Linked DNA regions of Acaryochloris sp. CCMEE 5410. The main gene of each other region encodes a partner of the protein of the gene in region 2 in a complex. Links are inferred from orthologs where the notes say so. Each region holds a gene or a part of one and is shown on either strand. Other genes may lie near its edges. The genes, in order: secA and secY.

Evidence for each region.
Region 1: the proteins of secY (region 2) and secA are in contact, whole or in part, in a crystal structure (PDB 3DIN), measured with the Thermotoga maritima proteins. The link is inferred for Acaryochloris sp. CCMEE 5410 from one-to-one orthologs. Residues at the interface, in WP_004081795.1 of Thermotoga maritima: Glu108, Gly109, Glu110, Glu111, Ala236, Glu237, Arg238, Arg239, Ile240, Thr241, Ile242, Gln243, Tyr244, Ala245, Arg246, Arg247, Val248, Thr249, Gly250, Arg251, Arg252, Val253, Tyr254, Gly256, Ala257, Ser258, Thr259, Tyr260, Leu261, Pro262; in WP_004082002.1 of Thermotoga maritima: Glu261, Ala262, Arg263, Lys300, Ala301, Arg302, Thr303, Ile304, Ile305, Leu323, Tyr324, Asp325, Pro326, Val329, Ser330, Tyr333, Ile336, Lys340, Phe345, Val349, Glu363, Phe364, Tyr374, Ser375, Gly376, Gly377, Glu393, Ile395, Thr482, Ser483.

The regions. Positions count from the first base shown.
Region 1 is NZ_AFEJ02000002.1:958,143-971,304, reverse strand. What follows is about bases 3,816-7,186. They hold secA (preprotein translocase subunit SecA), read right to left. Parts: upstream 6,806-7,186; coding sequence 4,016-6,805; downstream 3,816-4,015. Other genes in these bases: ON05_RS25260 (PCP reductase family protein), read right to left, coding at 7,011-7,186; ON05_RS25270 (GAF domain-containing protein), read left to right, coding at 3,816-4,019. Outside these bases: ON05_RS25275 (MarC family protein), read left to right, coding at 299-1,021; more of ON05_RS25270, read left to right, coding at 1,227-3,815; more of ON05_RS25260, read right to left, coding at 7,187-7,196; psbC (photosystem II reaction center protein CP43), read right to left, coding at 7,384-8,814; psbD (photosystem II D2 protein (photosystem q(a) protein)), read right to left, coding at 8,762-9,817; ON05_RS25245 (photosystem I assembly protein Ycf4), read left to right, coding at 10,421-10,984; ON05_RS25240 (peptidylprolyl isomerase), read left to right, coding at 11,062-11,820; ON05_RS25235 (N-acetyltransferase), read left to right, coding at 11,932-12,318; ON05_RS25230 (beta-ketoacyl-ACP synthase), read left to right, coding at 12,325-13,162. UniProt on the Escherichia coli protein: Required for protein export, interacts with the SecYEG preprotein conducting channel.
Region 2 is NZ_AFEJ02000001.1:1,766,345-1,770,055, forward strand. What follows is about bases 1-2,979. They hold secY (preprotein translocase subunit SecY), read right to left. Parts: upstream 2,155-2,979; coding sequence 847-2,154; downstream 1-846. Other genes in these bases: infA (translation initiation factor IF-1), read right to left, coding at 1-204; ON05_RS07740 (adenylate kinase), read right to left, coding at 287-847; rplO (50S ribosomal protein L15), read right to left, coding at 2,197-2,646; rpsE (30S ribosomal protein S5), read right to left, coding at 2,706-2,979. In the rest of the region: more of rpsE, read right to left, coding at 2,980-3,239; rplR (50S ribosomal protein L18), read right to left, coding at 3,254-3,610; rplF (50S ribosomal protein L6), read right to left, coding at 3,610-3,711. UniProt on the Escherichia coli protein: The central subunit of the protein translocation channel SecYEG. Consists of two halves formed by TMs 1-5 and 6-10.

The DNA.
Region 1 (13,162 bases), on a different replicon or contig from region 2:
GGCAACGGTAACGTTGGCTGCCTTTACTGGTTTTACCGTGTTTGTGGGTCTTTGGATGACCACATAGAGGACATTGCATCAGAAGATAGGAAAACTCAACTCCCTATAGGTTTAACAAACCCACACTTTTTTGATGCACGACCGTTTCATTGCGACTGTGAGAAAATAAACAAAGTTAGCTTTATATCCCTCAGTCTTCTTTCAAAACTAAGTTTGAAGACTGAGATTGCTGACAATTAGAAGGATAGAGTCTATGGTTTGTATTGGATTGAGCTATACGTCCTAGGAGAGAATCGGGTTGCGATCGATCGCAACTCGCACCGTAGATTTGCCTGAATCCACAGAACCGTTAGCGAGGACTATCCATATTGTGTTTGACTTGCCAGAATATCTGAAATTAGTGGCGGGTCTCGCATCAATCGTTAATCCTGTGGGTGTTATCCCTATCTTCCTCAGCTTGACAGAGGGGCAAGGCTCTAGCCAAAGGCGTCTTATTGCCTTTCAATCCTCTATTGCTTTAAGTATTGTTCTGTTAGTGGCTCTTGTCGCTGGAGAAGCCATTCTCAGCTTTTTTAGCATTAGCCTACCGTCCTTCCGAGTCGCAGGCGGCTTATTAATCCTGCTAACAGCATTATCCATGTTACGGGCAGAAACCATCGAATCACGCCAACTCACAGAAACAGGTACCGTCGATCCGAATGAACCACCGACATTACCGGATGCTCCTGTTGCCGTTGTCCCCATTGCCATTCCTCTACTCGGCGGCCCTGGTGCCATCAGCACCGTCATTGTTTATGCGCATACCCAGGAATCTATAGAACATACCATTCTCGTTGGTTTAGCAATTCTAAGTGTCTCTGTAATCGCCTTAGTGGGATTACTCATTGCCCCCCTGATGGATACTGTGATGGGTAAAACAGGTATGAATGTGATTAGTCGAGTCATGGGATTAATCATCACCGCTATTTCCATCGAATTTATTGCCGATGGTGTCAAAGAGCTCCTACCTGGATTAGGCTAACAAGAGTGAGTATCGATTCCTAAAGCTTTCAAGTGCACCTGCATCAAAGCATTTGCCATTACTAGCTGATCTGCAAAAATCAAAATTTTTTATCTGATTGTTAGAGTTTGCTAGTGATTAGGCAACACTAGGGGATGACGAGACCAAGACACTTTGGTTCAGCACCACCATTGTGTCAATTCTTGCAGCCCTCTAGGCTTACTTTATGATTCAAAGAGTAGGACGATCCAGCCAAGAACAACTTGTAAGAATCCAGACTTTGATAGAAGGATTACTGGATCATGATCAGCTTGAGTCTTTAGTAGATAGTGCCTTAACGTTTTTGAAATCCGAGTTGGACTACCCACTATTGTGGATTGCCCAGTACGACGCTAATCAATCTGAATTGATCGGTTTAAGTGGTGGTTTACCCCAGGCTGATTCCACCGCTTTTAGTCAGCGCTATCCAGTCTTACCAGGCGATTTATTTGATCAAGCCTTGCTGACCCGAAACCCCATCGAGGTTATGAATCTCCAAGAAGAAGGTCGAGTCGGCAAATGGCAAAAACTTGCTCAGCGGTTTGACATTCAAGGAGCTATTCTTTACCCCATTCAATATCGAAAAGAATGTGTTGGCCTTCTGCTATTAGGTTCTGTCCATTGGGGCAGAAATCCACGCACCGAAGAAAGCACTTTACTCTCCCTATTAACTCACTCCCTAGGGGCCGCCTTCAATCGATTGAGCCAGGAGGCAATTGAGCCTGTTTCGACACCTGCCCAACCCCTAGCACACCTCATTAATCAGATGAGTGTACTCACGGATTGGGATGAACGGGTCAATGTCATTTTGAAATCAACACAGCAGGCCATCGATCCCACCTTTACTGGTTTGTATTGGTTAGATTTAGAAGAAAATAATTGCACTTTAAAAGTAACTTATCAACCTGGCCAGGGCAGTCGCTTAGGTCGAGCACGCCCGATTAAAGCACAAGTCCAGATTGCTGAAATTGAACCTTTTTGTCAAGCCTTATCCGCAGGTCAGATGATATCGGTCAGCGAAAGCCAAGGTACTGTGAATGCCAAAGTTCCATTGCGCTTAATGCAACAAACTAAATCTCGGTCTTTTCTCTGCGCACCCATTATGGGGAATGGACATCTGATGGGATTTTTGTCAGTCGAGGGCAAAGAACCTCGAGTATGGCAAGAACAAGAAAAGAACTTTATCCAAGCTGCAGCCCAATTAATGGGTTTATCTGCCGTTGCCCCTGTCGGGGATAACCCCGTCCAAGTTTCCTCCCAAACCCAAACCTTGATGGGGCAATTCACTCAATTGATGGTGGAATCCAAAGATTGGCCTAGAACACTCAAAAAGGTTTCTGAGCACTTGTGTCGGCATTTGCAAACCCAACGGCTTTTACTACTTAGCCAGGATGAACAAACAGGTGGGTTTCGGATCGAATATCAGTACCATAGCCCCAAGCTGCGGCCTTTGTTAGAGTCCTTACATCCTCTGAGTGATGTGGATCGGCGGATGTTAGAGCGAAACATCGGCTCGATCACCATCTCAGATCTTGAAGAAGACTTACGATTCCTAGCATGGCGAGAGTCACTGATCAATCAGGGATTGCGCTCCCTTTTGCTCTGTCGCACAGTTGCCAATAGTTCGACACCCCAAACTATCCTTGTTTTAGGCAATCATCGAACCCGCACTTGGAAGCCCAAAGAGATTGAATTCTTACAGGAATTTGCCCAAACCCTTGGGACCTTTGAGCAAAAACAGCGAGATTACATCCTCCAGCAATCTCAGCTGAATCAATATGACCTTGCCCACAATGGTCTGCAAACCCTGTTGAAAATTGAAGATCCGACTCAACTTATCACTTCAGGCATCGAACTTATTACCCATATTTTTAATGGTCCTCTTGCTGCAGGCATACTGTGGATCCCTGGCCATAACCAAGGGAAGATTGTCGCTTGCCATGCAATATCACCCGAATTTGCCATTTCAGATGACGAACTGATTCAACTGGATCAAGATCCTCTATTCACACAACTATTGCACTCACTGGATCAACTCCCTCACCCATCTGAGTCCATCATCCAAATATCGGCCAAAAACATCGCTCCAGAAACTCGTATTTGGTTAAATGCTCCTGGGGTCGCTCAAGTTCTAGTCATGCCATTGCGATCGCCCGATTCTCCAACACCTCTGGGTGCCATCGTCCTTGGCACTTCCGATGATTTCTGTTACAAGACCTCAGAGCTTAAGCTGATACAAACCCTGGTTCAACAGTTAGGCAGTCGTTATCGGTACCTGCGAGAAACCAACTTACTCCAACGACAATGGATGAGTTTGGAGAGTTTAACTTGGTATAAAAACCGATTTTTAGAAACAAACTTAAGCCATCTTAAGGACTTGCAAAATCCTCAAGAATCATCACAAGACGAGTCCATAGAACTTAAATGTGACTCACGCCAAGAAGCAATCACTTCCCTGACAACTTTACTCAAGACGGAAGATTGGCAACTCAGCCTTGCCCAAGATTCTATTCCCCTAGCTAGTATCCTTCGACGCTGCTTGGAACAGATAGAACCCCTTGTTCAATCCAGACAATTATGGACCCAAATTCATAATCTTACGTCCAATACTACCCTTACAGGAACCAGCAATAAGTTAGAACTTGTTCTTTACGAATTATTGGTAGCTGCTTGCCACCGCTCTAACCCAGGGGATCGGATTGATATTTGGTGTCGTCTAATCAATGCCAAATGGGTTGAACTTTCCATCACCGATCAAGGACAACTCCACCCCCAGTTCATCCAAGACTTTCAATCTGTAAAGACTCGCGATTTATTATTGCCGAGTCTATTAGATAAAGGACCGGGCCGAAATTTAAACGCATGCCAATCGATCATCGAACTTTTGGGGGGGCGAATGGAAATTGCCCAGCTCGAAGACGGGAGAACCCTCAGCCGACTGACCTTACCTCAACAGATGAAAGGAGGCAGGTCTAACTAGGCTACCTCAGAGGGCTCAGGCTGTCGTTGCGGTCGGAATTGGAAGAGAGAATAAACAACATTACGACGAATTGCAGTCATCATATCCAAAAAGACTTCATACCCTTCACTTTTGTACTCAATCAGTGGATCTTGCTGACCATAGCCGCGAAGCCCAACAGCTTCACGCAATGCATCCATCTGCTGCAAATGCTCTCGCCAAAGCATGTCAATTTGCTGCAAGATAAAGAATCGTTCTGCTTGGCGCATCAAGGTCGGTTCCATCTCGTTTACCTCTGACTCTTTCTGGTCATAGGCAATGCGGACCTGCTCCCGCAAGAACATTTTCATCTCTGGCATGGACAGATCAGCAATGTGGCTGGCTTCTAGATCCTCCAGCAAATAAACAAACTCTTTGGTTTTGTCTACCAATTGCTCCAAATTCCACTCTTCCGGCGGTAGTTCTGGATTGACATAGGCTTCCACAATGTCATCCATCGTCTGTTCTGCATATTCAATAACCCGCTCTTTCAGGTCTTCACCTTCCAATACCCGTCGACGTTCAGCATAAATCGCTCGTCGCTGATTATTCATTACCTCGTCATATTCAAAAACTTGTTTCCGAATATCGTAGTAGTAAGTCTCAACCTTCTTTTGGGCATTTTCTAGGCTGCTCGTCAAAATCCGTGACTCAATGGGCATATCCTCTTCTACCCGGAAAGCGTTCATCAATCCTGCAACCCGATCACCACCAAAAATGCGCAGAAGATTGTCTTGCAAACTCAAAAAGAAGCGGGTTGAACCTGGGTCACCCTGACGTCCAGCCCGACCTCGCAACTGGTTATCAATGCGGCGAGAATCATGTCTTTCCGTACCAATCACATGGAGACCGCCTCGTTCTACAACCTTGTCATGCTCCTTGCTGGTAAACGCTTCATATTCTTCTAGAATCAGGTTGTAGACTTCCCTGAGCTTCTGGATGACAGGATCATCTGTAGGTGCTTTTTCAGAGGCGACCGCCATTAAGTCTTCAGCTTGTAATTCAGGTAAGCTCTGTTCACCATATTGTTTAACAGCCGCGTTTACGGCTTCTTTCAATAAAGATTCAGCGTCCTTAGAAATAGTGGTAGGGAAGATTTCGGGAGAAACCTTCCAGGTTTTTCTCTGTATTCCCTTTTGTTGACCGTCTCCACCAAACCCTTGGCTGTCAGCCTCAGGTAGCTTGACCTGCATCATTGACAACGGGTTATCATCTTCGGGTTGGACAATCCGGGGCATCAAATACTCTCGTACCTTGAGACGCGCCATATACTCAGCATTACCGCCCAAGATAATATCCGTCCCTCGACCCGCCATATTTGTGGCAATCGTTACACGGCCCTCTCGACCTGCCTGAGCCACGATCTCCGATTCCCGCTCCACATTCTCAGGCTTCGCATTCAGGAGATTATGTGGGATATTGCGTTCCAAAAGAAGCTTTGACAATACCTCGGATTTCTCAACACTCGTGGTTCCTACCAAGATGGGGCGCCCAACTTCGTACATATCAGCACATTCATTGGCAACGGCTAACCACTTTGCTTCTTCACTCTTGTAGACCACATCAGAGATATCTTGCCGTTGATTAGAGCGATTAGTCGGTACAATCGTGACTTCTAACTTATAGATTTTTTCAAATTCAGCTTCTTCTGTCTTTGCTGTACCCGTCATCCCTGCCAACTTGTCATAAAGCAAGAACAAATTTTGATAGGTAATCGTGGCTAGAGTCTGTGTCTCATTCTGGATTTCAACTTTTTCCTTGGCCTCAATTGCTTGATGGAGGCCATCACTCCATCGCCGCCCTGGCATCACTCGACCCGTAAACTCATCAACAATGACTATTTCGTCATTACGAACGATGTAATTAACGTCGTTAATGAATAGTTCTTTAGCTTTAATAGCATTGAACACATAGTGAGCCCAAGGATCCTCAGGATCGAATAGATCGCTAACCCCTAAGATTTTCTCTGCTTCAACAAAGCCTTCATCCGTCAAAATAACATTGCGAGCCTTTTCATCCACCTCGTAATGCTCTTCGGGTTGCAAAGCATTGGCAACTTTAGAGGCATCCAAATATTTTTCCGTTGGTCGCTCAACCTGACCCGAAATAATTAGAGGAGTTCGTGCTTCATCAATTAGAACAGAATCCACCTCATCAATGACGCAATAATTGAGGGGTCGCTGAACAACTTCCTCGATGGAAGTTGACATATTATCTCGTAGATAGTCGAAGCCAATCTCACTATTGGTCCCATAGGTGATGTCGCAAGCATAATTTTTCTTGCGCTCCGTCGGAGACATGGACTGTTGAATCAGCCCTACACTCAACCCCAAGAATCGATGGACCTGCCCCATCCATTCCGCATCTCGTCTGGCCAGATAATCGTTCACCGTAATAGCATGAACTCCCTTGCCAGTTAGCGCATTTAAATATGCTGGCAAGGTTGATACTAACGTTTTACCTTCTCCAGTTTTCATTTCTGCAATTTGACCATCATGCAGAATCATCCCGCCTAGAAGCTGAACGTCAAAGTGACGCATACCCAATACTCGCTTGGATGCTTCTCTCACAACGGCAAACGTTTCTGGCAAAAGATCATCTAAGGTCTCACCGTTTTTCAAGCGCTCTTTGAACTCATCAGTTTTTGCTCTTAATTCCTGATCTGAGAGAACCTCTACTTCTTCTTCAAGGAGATTGATTTCAACCACATCGGGTTGGTACTTTTTGAGCTTTCGCTTATTCGGGTCGCCCAATAATGTTTTAAGCATGGTTCTAGATAGTAGAGTTCAATCCAATCAGAAATAAATATTTTGTTTCACCCATTGGGTAAGGTGTTGATCACCATCAAGCAGGATACTTAAGCTCATTAATCTAACGATTGCCGTTTTAAATACCCTTATAGCTTTGATTCTTATTAAATAATGGCATGTTTGTTTACGCCGTATATAATCGATACACAAGTAACTAACTGCATTATTGACCAAATTCTAGACGGGCTAGCTCGACCAACTCTACAGTGACAACATCCAAATTTGATTCTCGAGCAATCGCTTCAATCTTTTGTCTTGCTTGGGATCTTGCGAAAAACGGAATATTTTTGAGTTTCGCTTCTGCAGTGGAAGTCCATTGGAGTAGATCAGTCAAGTCAGACTCGCGCATTGTCTGCAGCACCTCTTGGGAGAATTCCTTTATTTATTTTAAATCCTAAACAACTTTAGATGTTGGTCTAGCTTGTTTATCTGTTTAAGTTAGCAACGAAAATACTCATGAGAAAGCCCCTCCTATTTTAGGTAGGGGCTTTCTAGCCGATATTACTCAGCTAGTTATCAAAGTTACTAAAGGTAACTTAGTCAACTGATGTAGCGTCGATATCAGGCAGAGATAGTGCGTATTCTGTCTTCCGCTCAATACCCTTCTCGAAACCAGCAGCAGCAGCCCGGGCGCGGCCGGAGTGCCAAATATGGCCAACAAAGAAGAAGAAAGCAAGGCAGAAATGTGAAGTGGATAACCAAGAACGGGGAGAAACATAGTTCACCGAGTTGATCTCAGTTGCCACACCACCCACAGAGTTCAATGCACCCAAAGGAGCATGAGTCATGTACTCAGCCGCACGACGAGCTTGCCAAGGCTGAATATCATTTCTGAGCTTGTTGAGGTCCAAACCGTTGGGTCCACGAAGGGGCTCCAACCAAGGTCCACGGAAATCCCAGAAACGCATGGTCTCACCACCGAAGATGATCTCACCAGAAGGAGAACGCATCAGATACTTACCAAGACCTGTAGGACCTTGGGCAGAAGCGATGTTAGCCCCTAACCGTTGGTCACGAATCAAAAAGGTCATTGCCTGAGCCTGAGAAGCTTCAGCAGCAGTAGGACCGTAGAATTCACTGGGGTAAACAGTGTTGTTAAACCAAACATAACCCACAGCAATCATGCCACACATGTAAAGGGCACCCAAGCTGTAAGAGAGATAGGCTTCACCAGACCAGACATAGGCTCGGCGAACCCAACCCCAAGGCTTAACAAGAATGTGGAAAACGCCACCGAAGATGTAGTGAACACCTACGAGAAGGTGACCACCTACAACGTCTTCTAAATTGTTAACACTAACGATCCAGCCACCTTCTCCCCAGGGAGACCGGGTAATGTAACCCAGGAAAGTACCTAAGTTCCAAGTTGGGTTAGTAATCAGGCGAACATTTCCACCACCAGGCGCCCAGGGATCATAAAGACCGCCAAAGAACATTGCTTTTGCAGCAAAAGCAAGAGCACCAATTCCGAGGAAGATTAAGTGAATCCCCAGGATCTGCATCATCTTTTCTTTGTCTTCCCAGTCATATCCCCACCAATCAGAGTAATCCTCAAACTTAGCAGGGCCTCTGAATGTGTGGTAAAGACCACCAAAACCGAGGACAGCAGAAGCAATCAGGTGAATAGCACCAATCACAAAATAAGGATAAGTGCTAATAACTTCACCACCAGGTCCAACACCAAAACCTTCAGCGGCCAGGTGAGCAAGCAGGATGCTGCCTTGCTCGTACATAGGCTTTTCAGGAATGAAGTGAGAGACTTCAAACAAAGTCATTGCACCAGCCCAGAAGGTAATCATTCCAGCATGGGCAATGTGGGCACCAGTTAGCTGACCAGATAGATCAGTTAGTCGTGCATTTCCAGCCCACCAGCCATAGCCAGTGGTTGCGCGGTCATAACCAGCCGCAGATGGATTAAAGGGCGTTTCCACGTGGTAGAACCTCCTCAGGGAAGATGAAGTTTTCATGGATTTGGTCTTGGGGTGCCATCCAAGCACGCAGACCTTCATTCAAGAGAATGTTCTTGGTATAGAAGGTTTCGAACTCAGGGTCTTCAGCAGCCCGGATTTCCTGGCTAACGAAGTCATAAGCACGCATGTTGAGGGCGATACCCACTAGGCCAATGGCAGAAGCCCATAGACCGGTCACAGGCACGAACAACATGAAAAAGTGCAACCAACGCTTGTTGGAAAAGGCAATCCCGAAAATCTGAGACCAGAATCGGTTAGCAGTGACCATGGAGTAGGTCTCTTCTGCTTGGGTCGGAGTGAACGCAGCAAATGTATTGGCGTCTTGACCGTCTTCAAACAAGGTGTTCTCAACAGTGGCTCCGTGAATGGCGCACAACAGCGCACCACCCAAAATACCTGCAACACCCATCATGTGGAAGGGGTTGAGGGTTAGGTTGTGGAAACCTTGAGCAAATAACAAGAATCGGAAGATGCTTGTTACACCCCAGCTAGGCGCAAAGAACCAGCTGGATTGACCCAAAGGATACATCAAAAAGACGGAAACATACACGGCGATAGGACCGCTGAAGGCAACTGCGTTGTAAGGACGCACGCCCACTAGACGGGCAATCTCGAATTGACGCAGCATGAAGCCGATCAAGCCGAAGACACCATGTAATGTGGTGAAGTTCCACAGTCCACCCAGCTGACACCAGCGGGTGAAGTCACCTTGAGCTTCGGGTCCCCAAAGTAGAAGTAGGGAGTGGCCGAGGCTGTCGGCGGGGGTGGATACAGCAACGGTCAAGAAGTTAGCCCCTTCTAGATAGGAGCTAGCAAGACCGTGGGTGTACCAGGAAGTTACGAAAGTTGTGCCGGTAAACCATCCCCCGATGGATAGAAACGCACAGGGGAAAAGTAGGATACCTGACCAACCAATAAAGACGAACCGATCACGCTTAAGCCAGTCGTCGAGGACGTCAAACCATCCTCGCTCCTGGGCGCGTCCGACTGCTATGGTCATGGAAATAAACCCTCTTGATCTAACTTAAAAATTGCAAGGCCGCAAAATTTTCTTTCGAACCTTGTGAGGTTTCTCAGAAACCGGACTAAGGAATCGAGAGTTTGGGTTCTGGGAATTAATAGTGTAAATCGCCCTAGAACCTCAACCTACACCTCTTCATAACCAAATGTTATAGAGATCATTCACTAAATGTAACAGAGTTTCGTCAGAAATTGTAGCGGCTACAAAGGCACCTCCACTGAGGTTTAGCCAACTTAGAATGAATACTGAGTACAAAACTTTATCTACCTCAACCATCGATTTTTTAGGGGTTGGCTCCTAAAATGGCTTGTCCTCAGCTTGGCCTTAAGAGAAGTAAAGTTATGTGGGGCACTGAAACAAAACTTCATAAAACAAATCAACAATTTTATTGATCTCATCAAATTTATATTTAACGCTATATAAAAGGTCTAGATGTGACCGTAAGCTTTGGTTGCACCTTGGGAATCTAAAAATTAGGTTCTTAGGAGTCAACTATAGCCTCATCAATTGTTGAGCTGGGCAGCTTATACTCATATATCAGTGCTCATCATTAGTTTAGGAATCACAAGAACTTATCCGACCATGACCACACAAAAACTATTAGATAAGCAAACTTTGCGTTACGAAGTTCTTGGGACTCGCCGGTTTAGCAATTACATGATCGCAACGATGGTCTCCATTGGAGGGGTTGGTTTTTTCTTAGCTGGTCTTTCTAGCTATTTCAAAGTCGATCTCCTGCCAACTGGTAATGCTGTTGATCTAATTTTTATCCCTCAAGGCATCGCTCTTTCCTTCTACGGTACTTGTGGTTTACTGCTCGCAACCTACCTATGGCTAACCATAAGCTGGAACGTCGGAGCCGGTTTTAATGAATTCAGTCAAGATTCTGGTAAATTTCGACTCTTTCGTTGGGGCCGCCCAGGCAAGAACCGAAAAGTTGAGCAAACATACCCTTTAGAGAATATTCAATCCGTCCAGATCAAGATCCGTGAGGGACTCAATCCTCAACGGACCATCTATCTGAGAATCAAAGGGCGTAATGATATTCCTCTCACCCGAGCGGGGCAACCTATGGCTCTGGACAAAATTGAGAATCAAGCAGCTGAGATCGCTCGTTTCTTGGGCGTTCCCATGGAAGGTTTGTAAAACCCAAAAATGTAGTGTATAGACTCCTTATGCTTCACTCAACCAAATCTATCAGCTTCTTCAGATCATTTTGGGTGATGGTACTCGTGTTCTTATTAATGGCATGTAGTGCTCCTTCCAATTCCTCAGGTACATCAGATACAGGTGGCGCGTCACCATCTGGTTCTCCTGCATCTGAAAGCACTCAAGAAGGCAATTCAGAAACGACTGGGGTACCGGGTTCAGAATCAACATCTCCCTTAGCTCAACTACCACAACTACAAGGGGAAGCTACGGTAGTACTGCAAGTCAATGGGAAAACAATCACCCTGGCCATTAATGGTAAGGATGCTCCTATTACAGCAGGGAACTTTATCGATTTAGTTGATAAAAAAGTGTATGACGGTACTGCTTTTCATCGGGTAGTTCGGACTCCCTCTCCCTTTGTTGTTCAAGGGGGAGATCCACAAAGTAAGGATCCTAATTTCCCTGTACAACGGCTGGGGACGGGTAGCTATATTGATCCCGAGACGAAACAAGCCAGATACCTACCATTGGAAATTCTGCCAGAAGGGGCTGAGCAAGCCGTTTACAGTAAAACGTTGAAATCTGCAGGTGAAAACAAGCCTCCAAAATTACGACATACTCGGGGGGCGGTCGCCATGGCTCGCTCTCAATTACCTGATTCAGCGTCTGCCCAGTTCTATTTTGCTCTTGCCGATGTAGATTTCCTAGATGGAAACTATGCCGTCTTTGGTTATGTGACAGAAGGTATGGACGTTGTGGATCAGATCCAACAGGGTGATCGCATTGAATCTGCAAAAGTTACTGCAGGCATAGAGAATCTAAAGCGATAGGCGGGTATTTGTGGCTCTATGGCCATAGTGGACTCCCAAGTACGATTAGCAAACTTAGGTGATAGGCATATATTGCTAAGTTTGCTGATTGCTTTTTATGAACACTTGCATATGCCGATAGCAGGCCCAGAAAAACTGTACGCTGCATTAACGAAGTTGATGAAAGATCCGATGTGTGATTTCACCCTTGCAGTGGCGGCAAATGAATCAGGTGTGGCATACATACAAATCCGCTATTTTTACTCCTTATGGTCACTGGGTTTAGAAGCCAAGCTTGAAGATGTATACGTTATACCTGAAGCGCGGGGGCAAGGGGTGGGCTCCCGGTTACTGGCTTTTGCAATTGATCGGGCTCGACAACGTCAATGTCGGCTAATTGCGTTGAATGCCAATGACAGAAATATAGCTGCCAAAAATCTCTACACTCAAAACGGATTTAACTGCCAACCCTTACGATGGCAAGGTGGACAACAACTGTGGTTTGAGAAGATTTTGTAATCCTGCATGATGGCCAAAATTGTTGTTACTGGAATGGGGTTAGTCTCAGCCTTGGCACCTAGTCTGGATAAGACCTGGCAGCGATTACTTTGTGGTGAGTCAGGGATCCAACATTGCCATCCTTTTCCAGACATTTCTGCTCAACCGTTAGCCTTGGTTGGTTCTCAGCCTAGTCATCTTGAAGACTTATTAAAACCTGCATTGTCTGAAGCGTTAGATGATGCGGATCTTGCGCCACCCATTGCTGATTGTGGTGTCGCTATCGGGTCTAGTCGTGGTTTTCAATCGCAGTGGGAGGAGGGAGCATTTGCTTATCACACTCCCATGGCCTCTCATGGCGAAAAGAGATCACTTTTAGCTGCTCCAGAGCAACTTGCCCACATCTATAATGTATCTCCTGCCTCAATTGTTGCCCAGGCAATTTCAGCTCAAGGCCCTGTTCTCGCCCCCCGTGCTGCATGTGCAACAGGGATTTGGGCAATTGCCCAAGGGGCTGACCTGATACGGGCAGGCTATTGTTCACGCGCGATTGTCGGTGCTGTTGAAGCCCCCATCACACCATTGACCCTCGCCGGATTCAATAAAATGGGTGCGATGGCTCAATCAGGCGCTTATCCCTTTGATCAAAATCGAGAAGGATTTGTTTTAGGAGAGGGGGCCGCTATTTTAGTTTTAGAAGAAGAGTCGGTTGCTCAGAAACGACAGGCCAAAATATATGGTCAAGTCTTGGGAGTGGGATTAACGGTGGATGCCCATCATATGACTGCACCTGAGACCAGCAGGCGGGCGGCCATAACCGCTATTCAGGATTGCCTGCAACGCAGTGGCTTAAAGGCATCGGATG
Region 2 (3,711 bases):
GGTGATCCGCCCTTTGGTCAAATCGTAGGGAGTCAGCTCGACCTTGACACGATCACCGGGCAAAATTTTAATATAGTTCCGCCGAATCTTGCCAGAGATATGGGCTAGAACATTAAACCCGTTATCTAGGTCCACGCGAAACATGGCATTCGGCAACGATTCTGTGACCGTACCTTCCATTTCAATCGCATCTTGCTTAGCCAAAAAGTTGATCCTCCTAGGGATGAGTTTGAACCGATTTACCGAATGATGGGTTATCCAGCTTCTACACAGAGAGTATAAAGAATTATGTGAGATCTGCCAAAGCCGCTTTGATGCGATCGGTCACTGCTTCCACTGTCGTATCGCCATCGATATCCGCTAAGCAGTTGCGCTCACGATAGAAATCTAAAATAGGTGCAGTCTCTGTATGGTAGACCTGGAGACGATCTTGGATAACGGCTTCTGTATCATCTTTTCGCCCTCGGCTTAGCATTCGGGTCACCAACGTCTGTTCAGGGACTTGGAGATTGATGACGCGATCGCAACTTTGGTTCATCTCCTGTAGAAGCTTATCCAACGTTTGGGCTTGAGGAATGGTCCGGGGAAATCCATCCAACAACCATCCACCAGCAGTATCCGACTGGGCCAATCGCTCTTGGACCATATCAATCACCACTTGATCTGGGACCAATTGCCCTTGATCCAAATAGGATTGAACTTTCAAGCCTAGAGGAGTTTTACCCGAAATAGCTGCTCGGAATAAATCCCCCGTCGAAATATGAGGAATATTAAAGGCTGTTGCGAGGGTAACGGCTTGCGTACCTTTGCCTGCCCCAGGTGGCCCAAACAGAATTAAACGCGCCACTACTGTTTCACCATCCCTTCATACCGTTGGGAAATCACATAGGTCTGAATTTGCTTAGCCGTATCAATGGCAACACCCACCAAAATCAGAAGGGATGTTGCACCAAAACCAGAAAAGATACCGCCACCAACCACTCTCTCGGCAGCCACCGGAACCAACACAACAGCTCCCAAGAAGAAAGCACCCAACAGCGTTAATCGGTTCAGAACCTTTTCTACATATTCTGTCGTTGCCCGCCCAGGGCGAATCCCAGGGATACTGGCCCCCATCTTCTTCAAGTTCTGGGACATATCAATGGGGTTAACCACCAAAGATGCGTAGAAGTAGCTGAAGAAAACAATCATCGACAGATAGAAAATCACATAGACCCAAGGTAGAGAACTATTGGGGCTTAGATATCCAGCAAACTCAATGATAGTTGCATTGTTCGTTAGTCCTGCCAAGGTGCCGGGCAAAATCAGCATGGCCGAGGCAAAAATAATGGGCATCACCCCACCCGAGTTTAAGCGGAGAGGCAGATAACTCTTTTGTTCTTGATAGGTTCTACGACCGACCTGGCGGCGAGCATAGACAATGGGAATTCTGCGGGTGCCTTCTTGAACGAATACAATGCCGACAATCATCAATATGAACACGGAAATCAAGATGATGACCTTAGAGACCTCGCCTTGTTCAGCAATCTGCAGAGCATTCCCTAAGGTGCTAGGTAGACCCGAAACAATGCTCAAAAAGATCAGTAAGGAGGCACCGTTTCCGACTCCTCTTTCCGTAATCAGTTCACCCACCCACATCACAAACATGGAGCCAGCGGTTAAGGCTACCACCATCTGGACGATAAAGACAATGCCGGGATTGAACACCACACCCTCGGCACTATTAATTAAGATGGCAAATCCAGTACTTTGGATAATGGCCCATCCCAAAGCCACATAGCGAGTAATCTGGGAAATTTTGCGGCGACCTGCTTCCCCTTCATCTTTTTGTAGACGCTCTAGGGACGGCAACGCAGCGGTCAACAGCTGCAAAATGATCGAGGCATTAATAAAGGGAATAATCCCTAAAGCAAAAATCCCTAGGGCAGAAAAACCACCACCAGAGAAGAAGTCTAAAAAGCCAAAGACAGGGTTGCCAGCAAAGGTTGATGTAAAAGCAGCACGATTGATACCTGGAACCGGCAGACGAATACCCAACCGGACCAAAATCAACAACCCCAGGGTGATAAAGACCCGACCTCTAAGCCCAGCTGCCTGGGCCATTTGCATAAAGGTTTCTTGGGCGGATGGTGTTTTACCTCTGCTGACAACCATGTCAGGGATACCTCTCTAAAAGCCGATTAAAAATGAAAGATGTTAAGACTCAGTAGACTGAAAGCTACCACCGGCCCCTTCGATTTTGGCGATTGCAGACTGGGTTGCTGCTGCGGCCTGCACATTGAGTGCAACCGTTAGCTCACCATCTCCTAGTACTTTCAAAGGTCCATCATTGGATGTAATGATGCCTTCGGCCATCAGAGACTCAAGAGTGACATCGGATTTCGCTTTCAATTCATTAAGCTTACCTACATTAATCGTAGTGTATTGCTTCTGATTGATCAGCGTAAAATGCTTTAACTTTGGCACTCGCCGGTATAAAGGATTTTGTCCACCCTCAAATCCAGGACGAGTCGGGCGACCTGAACGAGATTTTTGACCGCGCATTCCAAAGCCACAGCTAGCGCCTTGACCAGCAGCGATTCCTCGGCCTAAACGGCGACGTCGATGTTGGGAACCGGTTTTGGGTTTAGGATCGTTTAGTCTCATTATCTTGTTAAGTCAGGGGCTAGAGGTTAATAAACTGGTTCGCTTAGGCTATCAGAGCACTAAGTAGCAGCATAGAGTTTTTCCACTTCAATGCCTCGTTCACCGGCCACCTCAGAAAAGGTGCGGAGGGAGGCTAGGGCATTGAGGGTAGCGCGGGCATTATTCAAAGGATTATCGGACCCCAACTGCTTCGCCAACACATTGCGAACACCAGCCAGTTCCAAAACGGTACGAACCGCACCACCGGCAATCACACCTGTACCAGGCGCTGCAGGTCGCATCATCACTTTGGCGGCTCCGCCTCGACCAATCATCGGATGGGGGATAGAGTTGGACCGAGTCAAAGGAACTTCAACCAGCTGCTTCTTCCCATCGGCAACGCCTTTACGAACGGCACCAATCACATCGCTGGCTTTACCGACACCGACGCCCACTTGGCCCCGCTCATTGCCAACCACAACAATGGCTCTAAAACTGAGTTTTTTACCACCTTTGACGACCTTCGAGACCCGTCGAATTTGGACGACCCGCTCTTGCCAGGTGGAGTCTTTTTCCTTGTTCCGGTTGTTTTTGCGACGATTTTCCTTTGCCATGGATAATATCCTACTTAAAATTCTAAGCCAGCTTCACGAGCAGCATCGGCCAACGCCTTGACTCGCCCGTGATACAAATTACCGCCGCGATCAAACACTACGGCCTTGATTCCCTTTTCAATGGCTCGCTCAGCCACCAGCTTGCCCACTGCAGTGGAGGCATCACAAGTTGCGCCAGAAGATGATTTGAGATCAGATTCAACGGTAGAGGCTGCAGCTAAGGTGTGCTGCTGGGAATCATCAATCACCTGAGCATAGATATGCTGGTTCGATCGGAATACTGCTAACCGAGGTCGCTCTGCAGTTCCCACAACTTTGCGGCGAACTCGCTGATGTCGGCTACGGGTTGCATCTCTGCGAGTAGTTTTCATTATTTCTTACCTGCCTTACCAACCTTGCGGCGGACATACTCATCGGCGTAGCGAATTCCCTTGCCTTTGTAGGGTTCGGGAGGACGGACTGCCCGGATTCG